2 regions of the Saccharopolyspora sp. CA-218241 genome follow, and region 2 is predicted to be linked to the other one. Evidence: riboswitches for the same ligand, from Rfam matches in the RefSeq annotation. Region 2 holds a riboswitch; the other holds the start of a gene.
The links. A riboswitch is a leader RNA that binds a small molecule or an ion and turns the genes downstream of it on or off. The one in region 2 is predicted to bind thiamine pyrophosphate.

Region 1: another riboswitch for thiamine pyrophosphate. It lies ahead of thiD (bifunctional hydroxymethylpyrimidine kinase/phosphomethylpyrimidine kinase); the one in region 2 lies ahead of ACQP0T_RS04535 (thiamine ABC transporter substrate-binding protein).

The regions. Positions count from the first base shown of each region.
Region 1 is NZ_CP191860.1:1,240,523-1,247,893, forward strand. It holds gene ACQP0T_RS06165 (L,D-transpeptidase) at 1-147, shown strand, start outside; tRNA gene ACQP0T_RS06170 (tRNA-His) at 244-319, opposite strand; gene orn (oligoribonuclease) at 448-1,101, opposite strand; gene ACQP0T_RS06180 (AMP-binding protein) at 1,148-2,779, opposite strand; gene ACQP0T_RS06185 (hypothetical protein) at 2,856-3,062, opposite strand; gene ACQP0T_RS06190 (hypothetical protein) at 3,174-3,914, opposite strand; TPP riboswitch at 4,062-4,153, shown strand; gene thiD (bifunctional hydroxymethylpyrimidine kinase/phosphomethylpyrimidine kinase) at 4,141-4,938, shown strand; gene tenA (thiaminase II) at 4,979-5,689, shown strand; gene ACQP0T_RS06205 (ABC transporter ATP-binding protein) at 6,077-6,925, shown strand; gene ACQP0T_RS06210 (ABC transporter substrate-binding protein) at 6,937-7,371, shown strand, end outside.
Region 2 is NZ_CP191860.1:900,326-907,696, forward strand. It holds gene ACQP0T_RS04505 (hypothetical protein) at 1-46, opposite strand, end outside; gene ACQP0T_RS04510 (helix-turn-helix domain-containing protein) at 206-1,582, shown strand; gene ACQP0T_RS04515 (hypothetical protein) at 1,600-1,968, shown strand; gene ACQP0T_RS04520 (pyrimidine reductase family protein) at 1,949-2,698, opposite strand; gene ACQP0T_RS04525 (FAD-dependent oxidoreductase) at 2,834-3,790, shown strand; gene ACQP0T_RS04530 (4a-hydroxytetrahydrobiopterin dehydratase) at 4,026-4,319, opposite strand; TPP riboswitch at 4,401-4,510, shown strand; gene ACQP0T_RS04535 (thiamine ABC transporter substrate-binding protein) at 4,539-5,573, shown strand; partial or broken gene ACQP0T_RS04540 (ABC transporter permease) at 5,573-7,155, shown strand.

The DNA.
Region 1 (7,371 bases), 340 kb from region 2:
ACCGAGGACGCCAAGTGGGTGTTCGACCTGCTCAAGAAGGGCGATGTCGTGGAGATCACCAACTCCGGCGGGCCCGATCTGAAGTCCTGGGACGGCTTCGGCGACTGGCAGGTCCCGTGGCAGGAATGGGTCACGGGCAACAAGTGATGCGGTCGGCCGGACCCTCCGGGGTCCGGCCCTCCCGGTGACGGTCGTTCGCGGAACGACGAAGGCCCCGCTCCTGCTGGAGCGGGGCCTTCCGCGTGGGGTGAGTGACGGGATTCGAACCCGCGACTCCTGGGACCACAACCCAGTGCTCTACCGACTGAGCTACACCCACCACGTCCGCCGGATCAGCGGGACAGCCACCTCGTTCGTGCTGACCGCCTCAGCCGTGCCGGTGGAACCATCCTAGCGCGTCGCGCCGCGGGCTCCCGCACCGGCCCCGGATTCGGCGATCGTGCGAGCTCAGCGCTCGTCCCCGGCCTGTTCCTGGCGGGCCTTCTCGATGCCGCCGACCCCTTCGCCGTCGAGCAGTTCCGCGGCGATCTCCTGGGCCCGCTCGCTGGACGGTCCGGGCGGCTCGACGAACGCGGTCCGCCGGTAGTAGGCCAGCTCCCGGATCGACTCCCGGATGTCGGCGAGCGCCCGGTGCGCCAGCCCCTTCTCCGGCTGCGCGAAGTAGATCCGCGGGTACCAGCGGCGGCACAGCTCCTTGATCGACGAGACGTCGACCATCCGGTAGTGCAGGTGTGCGTCGAGGGCGGGCATGTCCCGGGCGATGAAACCCCGGTCGGTGGCGATGGAGTTGCCCGCCAGCGGCGCCGACCGGCCTTCCGGGACGTACTTGCGGATGTGGTCCAGCACCTGCCGCTCGGCTTCGGCGAGGGTGGTGGTGGAGCGGCGCACCTCCTCGGTGAGCCCGGATTTGGCGTGCATCTCGCGCACCACCTCGGGCATCCCGGCCAAGGCGTCGTCGTCGGCGTGGATCACGATGTCCACGCCGTCGCCGAGCACGTTCAGTTCGGAGTCGGTGACCAGGGCCGCGATCTCGATCAAGGCGTCCTTGCCCAGGTCGAGCCCCGTCATCTCGCAGTCGATCCACACCAGACGGTCGTTCACCTGTCCGAGCCTAACGCGGCGGCGGGCGGTGCCGCGCGACCGCTCCTCAGCCGGCGTCGCGGCGGGCGAGCAGGTCGCCGGGCACCACCTTGCCGGTGGCGTTGCGCGGCAAGGAGTCGAGGAACACCACCTCGCGCGGCAGCGCGAACGCCGACAGCCGGTCGCGCAACCGGTCGCGCAGCCCCTCGGCGTCCAGCTCGGCGCCCTCGCGCAGCACCACGAACGCCGCCAGCCGCTGCCCGAACTCGGCGTCATCCACCCCGATCGCGGCGGCCTCGGCCACCTCGGGCAGCGCGGCCACCGCGTCCTCGGTCTCCTTGGGGTAGACGTTCTCCCCGCCGGAGACGATCATGTCGTCCTCCCGGCCGACCACCTGGAGCCGTCCGGCCGCGTCGAACCGCCCGAGGTCCCCGGTGGCCATCAGGCCGTCCCGGAACTCCTTGCTCCCGCCGTGGGTGTAGCCCTCGAAGAGCATGTCGTTGCCCGCGAAGATCCGGCCGGTCCGGCCGCGGCGCACCGGTCGGCCGTCCTCGTCGAGGAGGCGCACGGTGGTCCCGCGCGGCGGACGTCCCGCGGTGCCGGGGGCGGCGCGCAGGTCCTCCGGTGTGGCGATGCTCACCCAGGAGGCCTCGGTGGAGCCGTAGAGGTTGTGTAGCACCGGTCCGAACCGCTCCCGGAACCGCTCGGCGAGGTCGGCGGGCAGCGCCGAACCGCTGCTGGCCACGATCCGCAGCGCGCCGTGGTCGTAGTCGCGCTCGGGCAGGTCGAGGATGCGCTGGAGCATCACCGGCACGGCGAACATCGACGTGCAGCGGTGCCGGTGCACCGCGCCCAGCGCCTGCTCCGGGTCGAACTTGCGGCGCAGCACCATCGTCGCGCCCAGCACCGAGGCGAGCTGGAAGGCGGCGAGGCCCCAGGTGTGGAACAGCGGTGCGCCGACCAGCATCCGCTCGCCCGCGCGCAGCGGGACCCGGGACAGGATCGTCGCGACGGGGGCCAGGCCCGGCGGTTCGGGCCGCCGCGCGCCCTTCGGGGTGCCGGTGGTGCCGGAGGTGAGCACGACCAGCCGGGAGCGCCTGCCGGGCCGGGGCAGCACCCGGGTCGAGCCGGTGGCCACCAGGTGCTCGACCGTGGAGTGGCGGGTGGTGCCGTCGGTCCAGGCCAGCACCACGTCGAGGTCCTCGGGCAGCGCGTCGAGGTGGTGGGTGAACTCGCCGTCCACCAGCAGCACGCCGACCTGCTGGGCGCGCACCACCTCGGCGACCTGCTCGGTGGGCAGCCCGGTGTTGAGCAGCACCACGTCGACGCCGAGCTTGCCGGCCGCGACCATCGCCTCGATCGGCCCGTGGTGGTTGCGGCAGAGCACCCCGAGGCGGGTGCCGGGCGCGAGCCGGGCGCGCAGCGAGTGGGCCAGCCTGGTGGTGCGCTGGGAGACCTCGGCGTAGCTGAGCGCCCCGCGCTCGTCGATGATCGCCGGGCGGTCCGGGTGCCGGATGGCGCCGACCGCGAAGCCCAGTGGCGGGGTGATGCCCCAGCGCCGCCAGGCCAGCGCGATGCGCAGCAGCTTGTCCGGCCGCATGGGGCGCACGACGCCCTGCCGGACCAGCACGCCGATCGTGTTCAGCGGGGCGAGCAGCCGTTCCAGGAGGCCGGCGGACCGGCGCAGCACCACGTTCACGCATCCACCCTCTCGGTACGAGTTACCCGGGAGTAGATGATGCCCGTTCGCGTTCCGGGCGGGAAGGCCCGAGCGCTCAGCCGTCCTCGTCCGCGGCGAGCACGACGGCGTCCCGCAGCGCGGCCCGCAACCGGCCGACCTCCAGCGGGGAGAGCACCGCGGCATCTCCCGGCGGGGAGACCACCACCACCTCGCCCCGCTCGACGAACACGGACATGTCCCGCCTGCGGCCGGCCACGTCGCGACAGGTCACGTGCCACTTCTTCGCGGTCTTCACCAGCATCCCCCGCATCCGTCGAACGTCGTCCCATCATGGGACGCGGCGGGTGCGGGCACATGACGCCGAAGGCTCCCGGGCGCGCGGATCGACCGTCCGGGGGATGGACGACCCCGCTCAGACCGGGCGGACGACCAGGCCGCCCGCCTCGGCGGTCAGGGTCAGCGAGCGGTCCTCGAAGTCGGCGATCGGGAGCTCGTCGCGCACCAGCAGGTGCCGGGCCCCGAACGCCTCCACGCGGGCCTGCCGGGTGGTCAGGGTCCGGGGCTCCTCCCCGGTGCCGCCGACCTCGATGCGCAGGCCCTCGTCGGTCACGGTGAGGCTGACCCAGCCGCCGGGCACCGACAGCGCCTCGCCGTCGTGCTCCACGGTCAGCGTGCTCTCGGCCGGGCACTCCGACCGCAGCGCGACGTGGGACAGCGCGACGTCGCGGCGCCCGTCCTCGGCCGCCATCGCGATCACGTTGCGGGAGACCTCGTCGGCCGGACCGTCGACCGGCTTGGGGGTGAGCACCGGGGCCTGCGCCTTGGCCGCCAACCGGTAGGGCTGCCAGGACCCGGCACCGGTCAGGTTCACCACGGCGGTGATCGGGGACTCGGTGGCGGGCAGCTCCGCACCGGATGCCGCGGTCACCTCCACGGCGGTGACGCCCCGCTCGTCCAGCAGGTCGCGCAGCGCCTTGCCGCGCTGGCGGCTGTTGCGGTCGAACGCGCGGTTGATGGCCACGGTCCCGGAACCGGCCGCGGCCACCGCGGCGTCGGTCAGGCTCGGCAGCGGACCCCAGATCTCCGCGGGGTCGGCCTGGCGTTGCGGGCGCCGGGAACGGGCAAAGCTCGGGGCGTCGGTCGTGGTCTCCATCGTCACCCATTTTAGTCCGGTGCCCAGGGGCGCTTCGGCGGGCGGTGGTCGAAGCGGGCTGTGAAATCCGTCGCCTCCGGCCTCACCCGCCCCATCGGCCCCGCCGACCTGCGGGTGTGGTCACGGCGCTCCCGGGTGGTTAGTGTGATCCGTGACGCGGGGTGCCCGGCAGGGCTGAGAACACACCCGTTGAACCTGACCTAGCTAGCACTAGCGGAGGGACGTCGTGATTCCCAACGTGCTGACCATCGCAGGCACCGACCCCAGCGGCGGTGCCGGTGTCCAGGCCGACCTCAAGGCCTTCTCCGCGCACGGCGCCTACGGCATGTCCGTGATCACCGCGCTGGTCGCCCAGACCACCACCGGTGTCGCCGAGGTCCACGAGGTGCCGCCGGAGTTCGTCCGGACCCAGCTCGACACGCTGCTCGACGACGTGCGGGTGGACGCGGTCAAGATCGGGATGCTCGGCGGCGCGGGGGTGATCCGCGCGGTCGTCGAGGTGCTGGACCGGTACGCGCCGCCGGTGGTGGTGCTGGACCCGGTCATGGTCGCCAAGAGCGGTGACCGGCTGCTGGCGCCGGACGCGGTGGGGGTGCTGCGCGAGGAACTGCTGCCCCGCGTCGACCTGATCACCCCGAACCTGCCGGAGGCCGCCGACCTGCTCGGCGAGCCCGAGCTCGGCGCGGTGGCGGGCATGGCCGACCAGGCGGCGCGGCTGGCCGGGCTGGGCGCCAAGCAGGTGCTGCTCAAGGGCGGTCACCTCGCCGACGAGTCCAGTGTGGACCTGTTCCTGGGGGACGGCGGGACCCGCGAGCTCAGCGGGGACCGGGTGCGCACCCGCAACGACCACGGCACCGGCTGCACGCTGTCGGCGGCCATCGCGGCGCTGCGCCCGCAGCGCGCGGACTGGTTCACCGCGGTGCGGGAGGCCAAGGAGTACCTGACCTCGGCGCTGCGCGCCGCCGATCGGCTCGACGTGGGCCGCGGCCACGGTCCGGTGCACCACTTCCACCGCTGGTGGTGACCGGCCGCCCCCCCGATCCGCCCCGACCGAGAGGACCACCATGAGCACCCTGCCGCCCCCGCCCGCCGACGGCTTCTGCGCCCGCGCCTGGTCCCGCACCGCGGCGCTCCAGCAGGCGATCGTCGAGCACCCCTTCAACGCCGCGCTGGCCGACGCCACGCTGGACCGCGACCGGTTCGCCCAGTACGTCGTGCAGGACGCGCGCTACCTCGTCGGTTTCGCGCAGGCGCTGGCCGCGGCGGCCAGCCGCGCCGGTGATCCCGCCGACGCCGCGTTCCTGTCCGGGGCCGCCCAGGGCGCGCTGGTCGAGGAGCGCCGGTTGCACGCCGGGTACGTCGAGGAGTTCGGCCTCACCGCCGCCGAGGTGGAGGGCGTGGAGACCCCGCCGTCGGCGCTGGCCTACATCTCCTACCTGCGCGCGTGCGCGCTGACCGAGCCCTACCCGGTGCTGGTGGCCGCGCTGCTGCCGTGCTTCTGGGTCTACCAGCACGTCGGCAGCACCATCCTGGAGGCCACCGGCGACCTCACCGGCCACCCGTACCGGGCCTGGATCGAGACCTACGCCGACGACGAGTTCGCCGAGGCGGTGCTCGCCGCCCGCGACCTCACCGACCGGCTCGCCGCCGGGGCGACCGGGGAGACCCGGGACGCGATGTTCGCGGCGTTCCAGCGGGCCACCGAGTACGAGTGGCTGTTCTGGAACAGCGCCTGGGAGAAGGAGGAGTGGCCCACCGCCCGCTGGCGGGCCTGAGGACCGCTTTCGCCAAGTGATCGTGGCGTGAGGTGAGGGGCACCCTTGTCCAAGTGAGGACCGCTTTCGCCAATGGCTTGCGTGGCGGTGCGGGTGGCGGAACCTCAGCGGTCTTCTCGCTGCGCCGATCGCCTCCTGATGTACCCACTTCGTACACGGCGTAGGCGCTGTCCTCGCGAGAAGACCGCTGAGAACCCGCCGCGGTGCCGGTTGCGTGCCTCACCGCATGCGGCTCCGCCGCATCCTGAAATGACCCCTTACTCGGGGAAGGGGCGGGCGGCCCCTCACTCAGCTCACGAACGGGTGAGAGGGGCGCGTGCCGGTGGTGCGGTGTGCGGTGTACCACCGGCGTTAGGAATTAGGCTAGGCTCGCCTTATTGTGATCGGGTGTTCGCGCCTCACCCGGTCGGGGTCACCGCCCGCGAGATCGACGTCGCCTACGGCCGCGACGTCGTGGTGCATGCCGCCTCGCTCGCGCTCGCCCCCGGATCGGTCACCGCCCTGATCGGGCCGAACGGCAGCGGCAAGTCCACGCTGCTGCGCGCGCTCGCCCGGCTGCACCCGCCCGCCGCGGGGGAGGTCGCCTTCGCCGACGGCACCGAGCTGCGCGCCCTGTCCAGCCGGGAACTCGCGCGCCGGATCACGCTGCTGTCCCAGCAGCGCGCGGTCCCCGGCGGGCTCTCGGTGCGCGAGCTGGTCGAGTTCGGCCGCCACCCGCACCGCTCCCGCTGGGGCGGACGCGACCCGGAGGGGCCCGCCGCCGTGGCCCGCGCGATGGAGCTGACCGGGCTCACCGCGCTCGCGGACCGCCCGGTGCAGGCGCTTTCCGGCGGCCAGGCGCAGCGGGTGTGGCTGGCGAGCTGCTTGGCCCAGGACACCGCGCTGCTGCTGCTCGACGAGCCGACGACCTTCCTCGACCTGCGCTACCAGGTCGAGATCCTCGACGTGGTCCGCGACCTCGTCGACCAGCACGATGTCGGCGTCGGCGTGGTGCTGCACGACCTCGACCAGGCCGCCGCCGTCGCCGACCGGATGCTGCTGCTGGAGGGCGGCCGGGTCACCGCGGAGGGCGCTCCGGCCGAGGTGCTGACCACCGCGAACCTCACCCGCGCCTACGGCACCCGGATCGAGGTCGGGATCGACCCCGGTGACGGGAGCATCCGGACCCGCGCCCTCGGCCGCTTCAACGGCGGCGGACGGCGCTCCGCGTCGGCCGGGGACCGGTCGCGCCAGTGAACAGGAGAGAAATGCGATTTCCCCGCGTGATCACCGGTATCGCCGCGGCCGTGCTGCTCGTGGCCGGTTGCGGCACCACGGAGGACCCCGTCGGCGGCGATGCCGTCGCCGACGGCGGGCAGCCCATCACGGTCGTCGACTCGCGCGGGAAGGCCGTCGAGCTCGACGGTCCCGCGAAGCGGGTCGCCGCCACCGAGTGGAACGGCGTGGAGGAGCTGGTCTCGCTCGGCGTCATGCCGGTGGGAGTCGCAGACCCGGAGGGCTACGAGCAGTGGGTGAGCGCCGCGCCGCTGGACGATTCCGTGCGCGACATCGGCACCCGGGGCGAGCCGAGCATCGACGCGATCAGCTCGTTGGGCCTGGACCTGGTGGTGGTCACCGCCGGGCTGCCCGAGGGGGCGCTGCGCCAGATCGAGTCCCGGGTTCCCGTGCTGGTCATCGAGGGC
Region 2 (7,371 bases):
CGGTCAGCAGCTCGTCGACGTGCCCGGCGCGCGGATGGTCGGCCATCGCCGCCCCCTTCGACTCCGCACAGTGATTCACCGATCACGAAAGCGTGTGGAGGCGAGGTGGGTAAGGGTGTGGGAGGAAGTCCCACACGGCGGACCGTTCACCTGTTGAGCGCTCGTGGTTACTCTTGATGACCGAGCGGATACGTCTGCTGACACGATGGGGACCTTCATGGGGCGCAGGTCGGTGGCTGAAGTGGAGCTCCGCCGCGCCCTCGGGGCCTCCCTGGCCGCCTACCGCGAGGGCGTCCCGCTCAAGCAGGGCGACCTCGGCCGCCTGACCCACTACTCCCGGACCTCCATCGCGCACATCGAGGCGGGTCGGCAGTTCCCCGGCCGCGAGTTCTGGTCCACCGCCGACCGCCGGCTCGACGCGCGCGGTGCGCTGCTGGCCCACTACGACCGCGTCTGCCGGCAGGAGAAGCAGTGGAAGATCGCTGAGCTGCGGGGCGCGTCGCGGGACGGCGGGGAGCCGCCGGGGACCCCACCGCGCGACGACGATTGGCGACGTGACGACGTGAACCGCCGTGAACTGATCCGCTTGATGACGCTGACCGGCACCCTGCTCGCGATCCCGGCGTCGGCGCTGGACGCCGAGCGCGTCGCCCACGCCGCCGCCCACCCCCGGCGCCTCGACCCGGTGGTGCTCACCGAGTACGAGCGGCTCAACGCGGCGCTGTGGCGGACCTACTCCGGCACCCGGACCAAGCGCGACGTGCTGCCGCTGGCCCGCCGCCAGGTGGCGCTGCTCAAGAAGTGCCTCGACGAGCCGCAGCGCGCCGAGGACCGCCGCCGCCTGTGCCGGCTCGCCGGCGACGTGTTCCAGCTCTGCGGCGAGATCTTCTTCGACGGCGGCGGGTACGCCGACGCGGCGCACTGCTACTCCATCGCCGCGCACGCCAGCAAGGAGGCCCGGGAGTACGACCTGTGGGCCTGCGCGATGACCCGGCACGCCTTCATCAGCATCTACGAGCGGGAGCACCGCAGCGCCGTGCCGCTGCTCGACGGCGCGGCCCGGCTGGCCGAGCGCGGGGATCCGGGGCGCGCCACCCGGTACTGGGTGGCCGCGGTGCGGGCCCAGGCCAGCGCCGGGCTGGGCGAGCTCGCGGCGTGCCGCCGCGCCCTGGACGAGGCCGAGGAGGTGGTGCACCTGCCCGCGCCCGAGCACACCGGCTGGTTGCGGTTCGAGAGCTCCCGGCTCGACGGCGAGCGCGCCTCCTGCTTCGTCGCGCTGGGGCGGCCGGACCTGGCGGAGGGGCCGCTCCACGCGCTGCTGCGGGCCGACATCTCGACCCGGCGCCGCGGCGGCGTGCTCACCGACCTGGCGGTGGTCGGGGCGCAGCGCCGCGACGTCGACCAGCTGCTGCTGCACGGCGCCGCCGCGCTCGACACCGTCCGCCAGACCGCCTCGGCCGGCTACGTCGGCCGCAAGCTCGACGACCTGCGCGGTCGGCTGGTGCCGTTCCTGGGCAACCGGCACGTGCGCTTCCTCGACGAGCAGATCCGGGCGGTCACGGCAGCCGCGCCCGAGCAGTGACACCGAGAGGAGCAGTCGTGGACGGAGGGAAGGTCTTCCGGGAGGCCTGGATCGCCGGGGTGCGCGCGCACTACCCGGGCGAGCCGAAACCGGGCTACGTCGTGCCGTGGGAGGACACGCCGACGTGGGAGCGGGAGAGCGCCGCGGCAGTGTTCGGCCAGGTGCGCGACTTCCTGCGCGCCACCGGTGGTGCGGCATCCCGGCTCACCCGGGAGCAGAAGGGGCGGTTCGTCGCGCTGTGCTGGACCGGCCAGATCTACCGGCACGTCCCCGATCCCAAGCCGTCCTACGTGGCCGACTGGGCGGATCTGCCGGAGTGGCAGCGGGAAACCGACTCCGACATCTTCGAGCGCATCGAGCGCGAGGTCAGCTCGCCGGGTTCGTGAGCAGGTAGCGCAGCAGCAGCGTGTCGTCCTCGGCCAGCACCGAGGCCAGGTGCAGGCGCTCGGGTTCCAGGTGCATCCCGCTGGCGATGCGGCCCGCCGTGCCCGACACCAGCAGCGGGGACAGCGTGAGCCGCAGCTCGTCGACCACCCCGGCCCGCAGCATCGCGCCGAACAGCTCCGGCCCGCCGTCGCAGTGGATCCGGCCCAGCCCGCGCGCGGCCAGCGCGTCGACCGCGCCCACCAGGTCCACTTCGCCGTCGCCGAGGAGCTCGACCTCGGCGCCCGCCTCGGCCCAGGCCCGCCGCCGCTCGGCGGGGGCGGCCGAGCAGGTCAGCACGATGGTCGGGGTCAGCACGTCGGTGAGCACCGGCGGCGCGGGCGGCAGCGACTGGCCGGAGGTGACGATGGCGATCGGCGGCACCGGCGCCAGCCCGTGCCGGGCGCGCAGCTCGGCGACCTCGGCGCTGGGCTTGACCCCGGTGAACTCCTCGGTGATGGCCGTGCTGGACCCCACCAGCACCACGTCGGCCAGGTTGCTGCCCAGCGGGTAGACCTCGCGGTCCACCGGGTTGGACAGGCCCCGGGAACGCCCGGAGATGTGCACCGCGCCGTCCGCGCTGGACACGAAGTTCACCGCGACCCACTTCTCGCGGTCCGGGTAGCCGTAGAGGCGTTCGAGCTCGTGCTGGTCCACTTCGCCCGCCGCTTCCGGCGGCCAGATCCGGTGCATCGCGCAATCCCCTGGGTCGGTGTCGCATTCCCCCGCGCCGGCGGGCGACGGGGCGAGCCTACCCGCGCGCGGCCCGCGGACCACCGGCCCGCGCGGACGTGTCCGCCGTCACGTCCGGCTGCTACCGTCGGTGGGGTGACCGCGTCCGCGAAACCGGTGCTGGTGATCGGCGCCGGGGTGCAGGGATTGACCTCGGCGGTGGTGCTCGCCGAGCAGGGCCGGGCCGTGCGGATCCGGACCGCCGAACGGCCGGGGGAGACCACCTCGGCGGCGGCCGGGGCGCTGTGGGGACCGGCGCTGCTGCGCCCCGCCGACAAGGTGCTGCACTGGGTCACCCGCTCGCACGCCGAGTTCACCGCGCTGGCCCGCGACGAGCGCACCGGGGTCCGGCTGGTGCCCGGCCGGATGGCCGCCCGCCACCCGCTCGGCGAGGCGCTGCCGCCGGAGGTGCACCTGATCCCGGACCTGCGCCGCTGCGACCGGGAGGAACTGCCCGCCGGGTTCGTCGACGGCTACGCGGGCACCCTGCCGCTGATCGACATGCCCGGCTACCTCGCCTACCTCGTCGAACGGTTCCGCGCGGCGGGCGGTGAGATCGTCCTCAGCGGCGTGCCGTCGCTGGCCGACGCGACGGCCGAGGCCGACGTCGTGGTCAACTGCACCGGCGTCGGCGCCCGCGAGCTGGTCGGCGACCCCGGCGTCCAGCCGGTGTGGGGCCAGCAGGTCGTGGTCCGCAACCCCGGCGTGCAGGACTACTTCATCGAGCTCTCCCGCGGCGGCGAGTTCGTCTCCTGGATGCCGCACGCCGACCGCCTGGTCCTCGGCGGGATCGCCGTCGACGGCGAGTGGAGCAGGGCCCCGCGCCCCGACGTCGGCGCCGCGATCCTGCACCGCTGCGCCGAGGTCGAACCCCGCCTGGCCGACGTCGAGGTCTCCGGTGACGTCGTCGGTCTCCGGCCCGGTCGCGAGCGGGTGCGGGTCGAGGCCGAGGAGTTCAACGGCGCCAGGGTGGTGCACGACTACGGGCACGGCGGCAGCGGGGTCGCCCTCTCCTGGGGCTGCGCCTTCGAGGTCGCCGAGCTCATCGGCTGACCCCAGGCCGCCCACGCAAGCGCCGAACCCGCCAGCCTCACCCGGCCACCGTCAGGCAAGCGGCGAAGCCGCTTCCGCTCTGCCCCACCCTCGCCACCGGCACCGCCGCGGGTTCTCAGCGGTCTTCTCGCGAGGACGCCCTGACGCTGTGTACGTGGTTGTACATGAGGAAGGGCGCCCGGAGCGAGAAGGCCGCTGAGGTTCCGCCACCGGCACCGCTACGCAAGCCAAAAAACTAACCAAGCTCATCCGCAACCGCGTCGATCTCTTGGGCTAGCGAGGTGTCCTTCGCGGTCAGCCCACCCGCGGAGTGGGTGGTGCAGGAGAAGGTGACCGTGCGGTAGCGGATGTCGATGTCCGGGTGGTGGTTCTCCGTCTCGGCGATCTCGGCGACCCGGGTGACCGCCTGGATGGCCACCGGGAAGCTCGGGAACCGGATCTCGCGGACGAGCGCCTGGTCGGCCTGGCGCCACTCCGGCAGGTGCTGCAGCGCCTCGGCGACCTGGGCGTCGGTGAGCAGTTCCGTCATGGCCCCATGGTGGCGCGTGCCGCCGCCGATCGCGAGGTCCCGCGCCGTGCGGGTTGATCGCCGGATGCGGGCACGTAGACTCCGGGGTGCCACGGGAGTCCAGCGCGCTGGGCTGAGAGGAGGGGCGAGCCCCTCGACCGTCCGCACCTGAACCGGATCATGCCGGCGCAGGGAGGCGAGCGATCAGCCTGCTGCCGCGCGTGCGCATCGGGAGGATCGTTGAAACGTTCACGGCTGCTGGCCGGTGCGACCGCGCTGGTCGCGCTCACCACGGGGTGCTCGCTGATCGGGGGCGAGGAGTCCGCGGGGCGCTCGGTCACGCTGGTCACCCACGACTCCTTCGCCGTCGACGAGGCGCTGCTGGCGCGGTTCGAACGCGAGTCCGGCATCGACGTGCGGGTGGTGCCCAGCGGTGACGCCGGGGAGCTCACCAACGAGCTGGTGCTGACCAAGGACGCGCCGATCGGCGACGTGGCCTACGGCGTCGATTCCACCTTCGCCTCCCGCGCGCTGCGCGCGGACGTGTTCGCGCCACACCCCACCACCGCCACCGGCCCGGAGCGCTACGCGCTGGGCGACGGGCAGCGGCTCACCGCCGTGGACGTGGCCGACGTGTGCGTCAACGTCGACACCGGGTGGTTCGCCGAGCGCGGCATCCCGGCGCCCGCGACGCTGCGCGACCTCACCGACCCGCGCTACCGCGACCTGTTCGCGGTGCCCGACCCGTCCACGTCCTCGCCCGGGCTGGCGTTCCTGCTGGCCACCGTCGCCGAGTTCGGCGAGGACGGGTGGGCCGACTACTGGCGCGCGCTGATGGCCAACGGCGCGAAGCTCTCCTCCGGCTGGGAGGAGGCCTACGGGCAGGACTTCTCCGGGTCGACCGGGCAGGGACCGCGCCCGATCGTGCTGTCCTACGCCTCCTCCCCGGCCGCCGAGGTCCGCCCGGACGGGACGCCGCGCACGAAGGCGCTGCTGGACACCTGCTACCGGCAGGTCGAGTACGCCGGGGTGCTGCGCGGCACCGACGATCCCGACGCCGCCGGTCAGGTGGTGGACTTCCTGCTCTCGCCGGAGTTCCAGGCCCAGGTCGCCGAGCGGATGTACGTCTACCCGGCGGTGACCGGCGTGCCGCTGCCGGACGGCTGGCAGCGCACCGCCCCGCTGCCGGAGCGCTCCGCCGAGCTGCCGCCCGAGCAGGTCGAGCGCAACCGGGACCGCTGGGTGCGGGAGTGGCGGGAGGTCGTGCGCGGGTGATGCGGCGCGTCGCCCTCGGGGTCGTCGGTGCGGGCGTGCTCGGCTTCCTCGGGGTGTTCTTCCTGTGGCCGGTGGTGGCCATCGTCGGCCGCGGCCTGGGCGCGGGCGGCTTCGCCGACGTGCTGGTCGAGCCGGGGACGTGGCGGCTGGTCGCGTTCACCTTCGGCCAGGCCGCCGCGGCCACCGCGGTCGCGCTGCTCGCCGGGCTCCCGGTCGCCTACCTGCTGGCCCGCTTGGCGGTGCCGGGCAAACCGGTGCTGCGGGCGCTGATCGCGGTGCCGTTCGTGCTGCCGACGATCGTGGTCGGGATGGCGTTCCGCGCGGTGCTGGGCGCCGACGCCGGGGTGTGGGCGATCGTGCTGGCCAACGCGTTCTTCAACGTCGCCGTGGTGGCCCGCACCGTCGGCGGGCTCTGGGCGCACCTGGACCGCCGCGCCGAGGACGCCGCCCGAAGCCTGGGCGCCTCCCGGTTGCGGGCCTTCGGCTCGGTGACGCTGCCCGCGCTGATGCCCGCGCTCGGGTCCGCGGCGGCGGTGGTGTTCCTGTTCTGCGCCACCAGCTTCGGCGTGGTGCTGGTGCTGGGCGGTGGCCGGTACCGAACCCTGGAGACCGAGATCTACCTGCGCACCGTGCAGCTGCTCGACCTGTCCGGGGCCGCCGCGCTGTCGCTGCTCCAGGTCGCCGCGGTGCTGGCCGCGCTGCTGCTGGCGGCGGTGGCCCGGCGCAGGCGGGAGGCGGCGCTGCGGCTGCGCGCCGCCGAGGAGACGACCCGGCCGCCGCGCGGGGCGGAGTGGCTGGTCGTCGGACTCACCGGGCTCGTCGTCGCCGGGCTGCTCACGCCGATCGTCGGGCTGCTGCTGCGCTCGGTGTCGGGCCGGGACGGGTGGAGCCTTGCCGGGTGGCGCGGCCTGCTCGGCACCGGCGAGGACGGCACGTTGCAGGTCAGCGGCCTGGAGGCGGCGCTGAACTCGGTGCGCGCGGCGTTCGACGCCACCTGCCTGGCGCTGCTGGTCGGGCTGCTGGCCGCGGCGGTGCTGGTCGCCGCGCGCCGCCGGTTCGCCGAGGTGCTCGACGCCGCGCTGATGCTGCCGCTGGGGGTGTCGGCGGTGACCCTGGGGTTCGGGTACCTGATCACGCTGCACCTGCTGCCCGGCGACCTGCGGACCTCGCCGCTGCTGGTGCCGTTCGCGCAGGCGCTGGTGGTGACGCCGCTGGTGGTGCGGATGGTGCTGCCGGTGCTGCGGGCCATCGACGACCGGCTGCGGCAGGCCGCCGCGACCCTCGGCGCGGGGCCGTGGCGGGTGCGGCGGGAGATCGACCTGCCGCTGGCGCTGCGCTCGGTGGGGCGGCGGCCGGGTTCGGCTTCGTGGTGGCGCTGGGCGAGTTCGGCGCGACGAGCTTCCTGGCCCGGCCCGAGGCGGCGACGCTGCCGGTGGCCATCGCCCGGCTGATCTCGCGGCCGGGCGAGCTCAACATCCAGCTCGCCTACGCGGCGTGCGCGCTGCTGATGCTGGTGACGGTGCTGGTGGTGCTGGCGGTCGAGCGGCTGCGGGTGCGCGGCGGATCGCTGGGGGAGTTCTGATGCGGCTCGCACGTCCGGGTGGGGTTTTCCGAGTGAGGGGCACCCTTGCCCGAGTAAGGACCTGTTTCAGAATGATCTGGGTGGCGGTGCGGGTGGCGGAACCTCAGCGGTCCCCTCGCTCCGGGAGCCGCTCCTGATGTACCAAACACGTACACGGCGTCACGGCTGTCCTCGCGAGAAGACCGCTGAGAACCCGCGGCGGTGCAAGCTGACAGC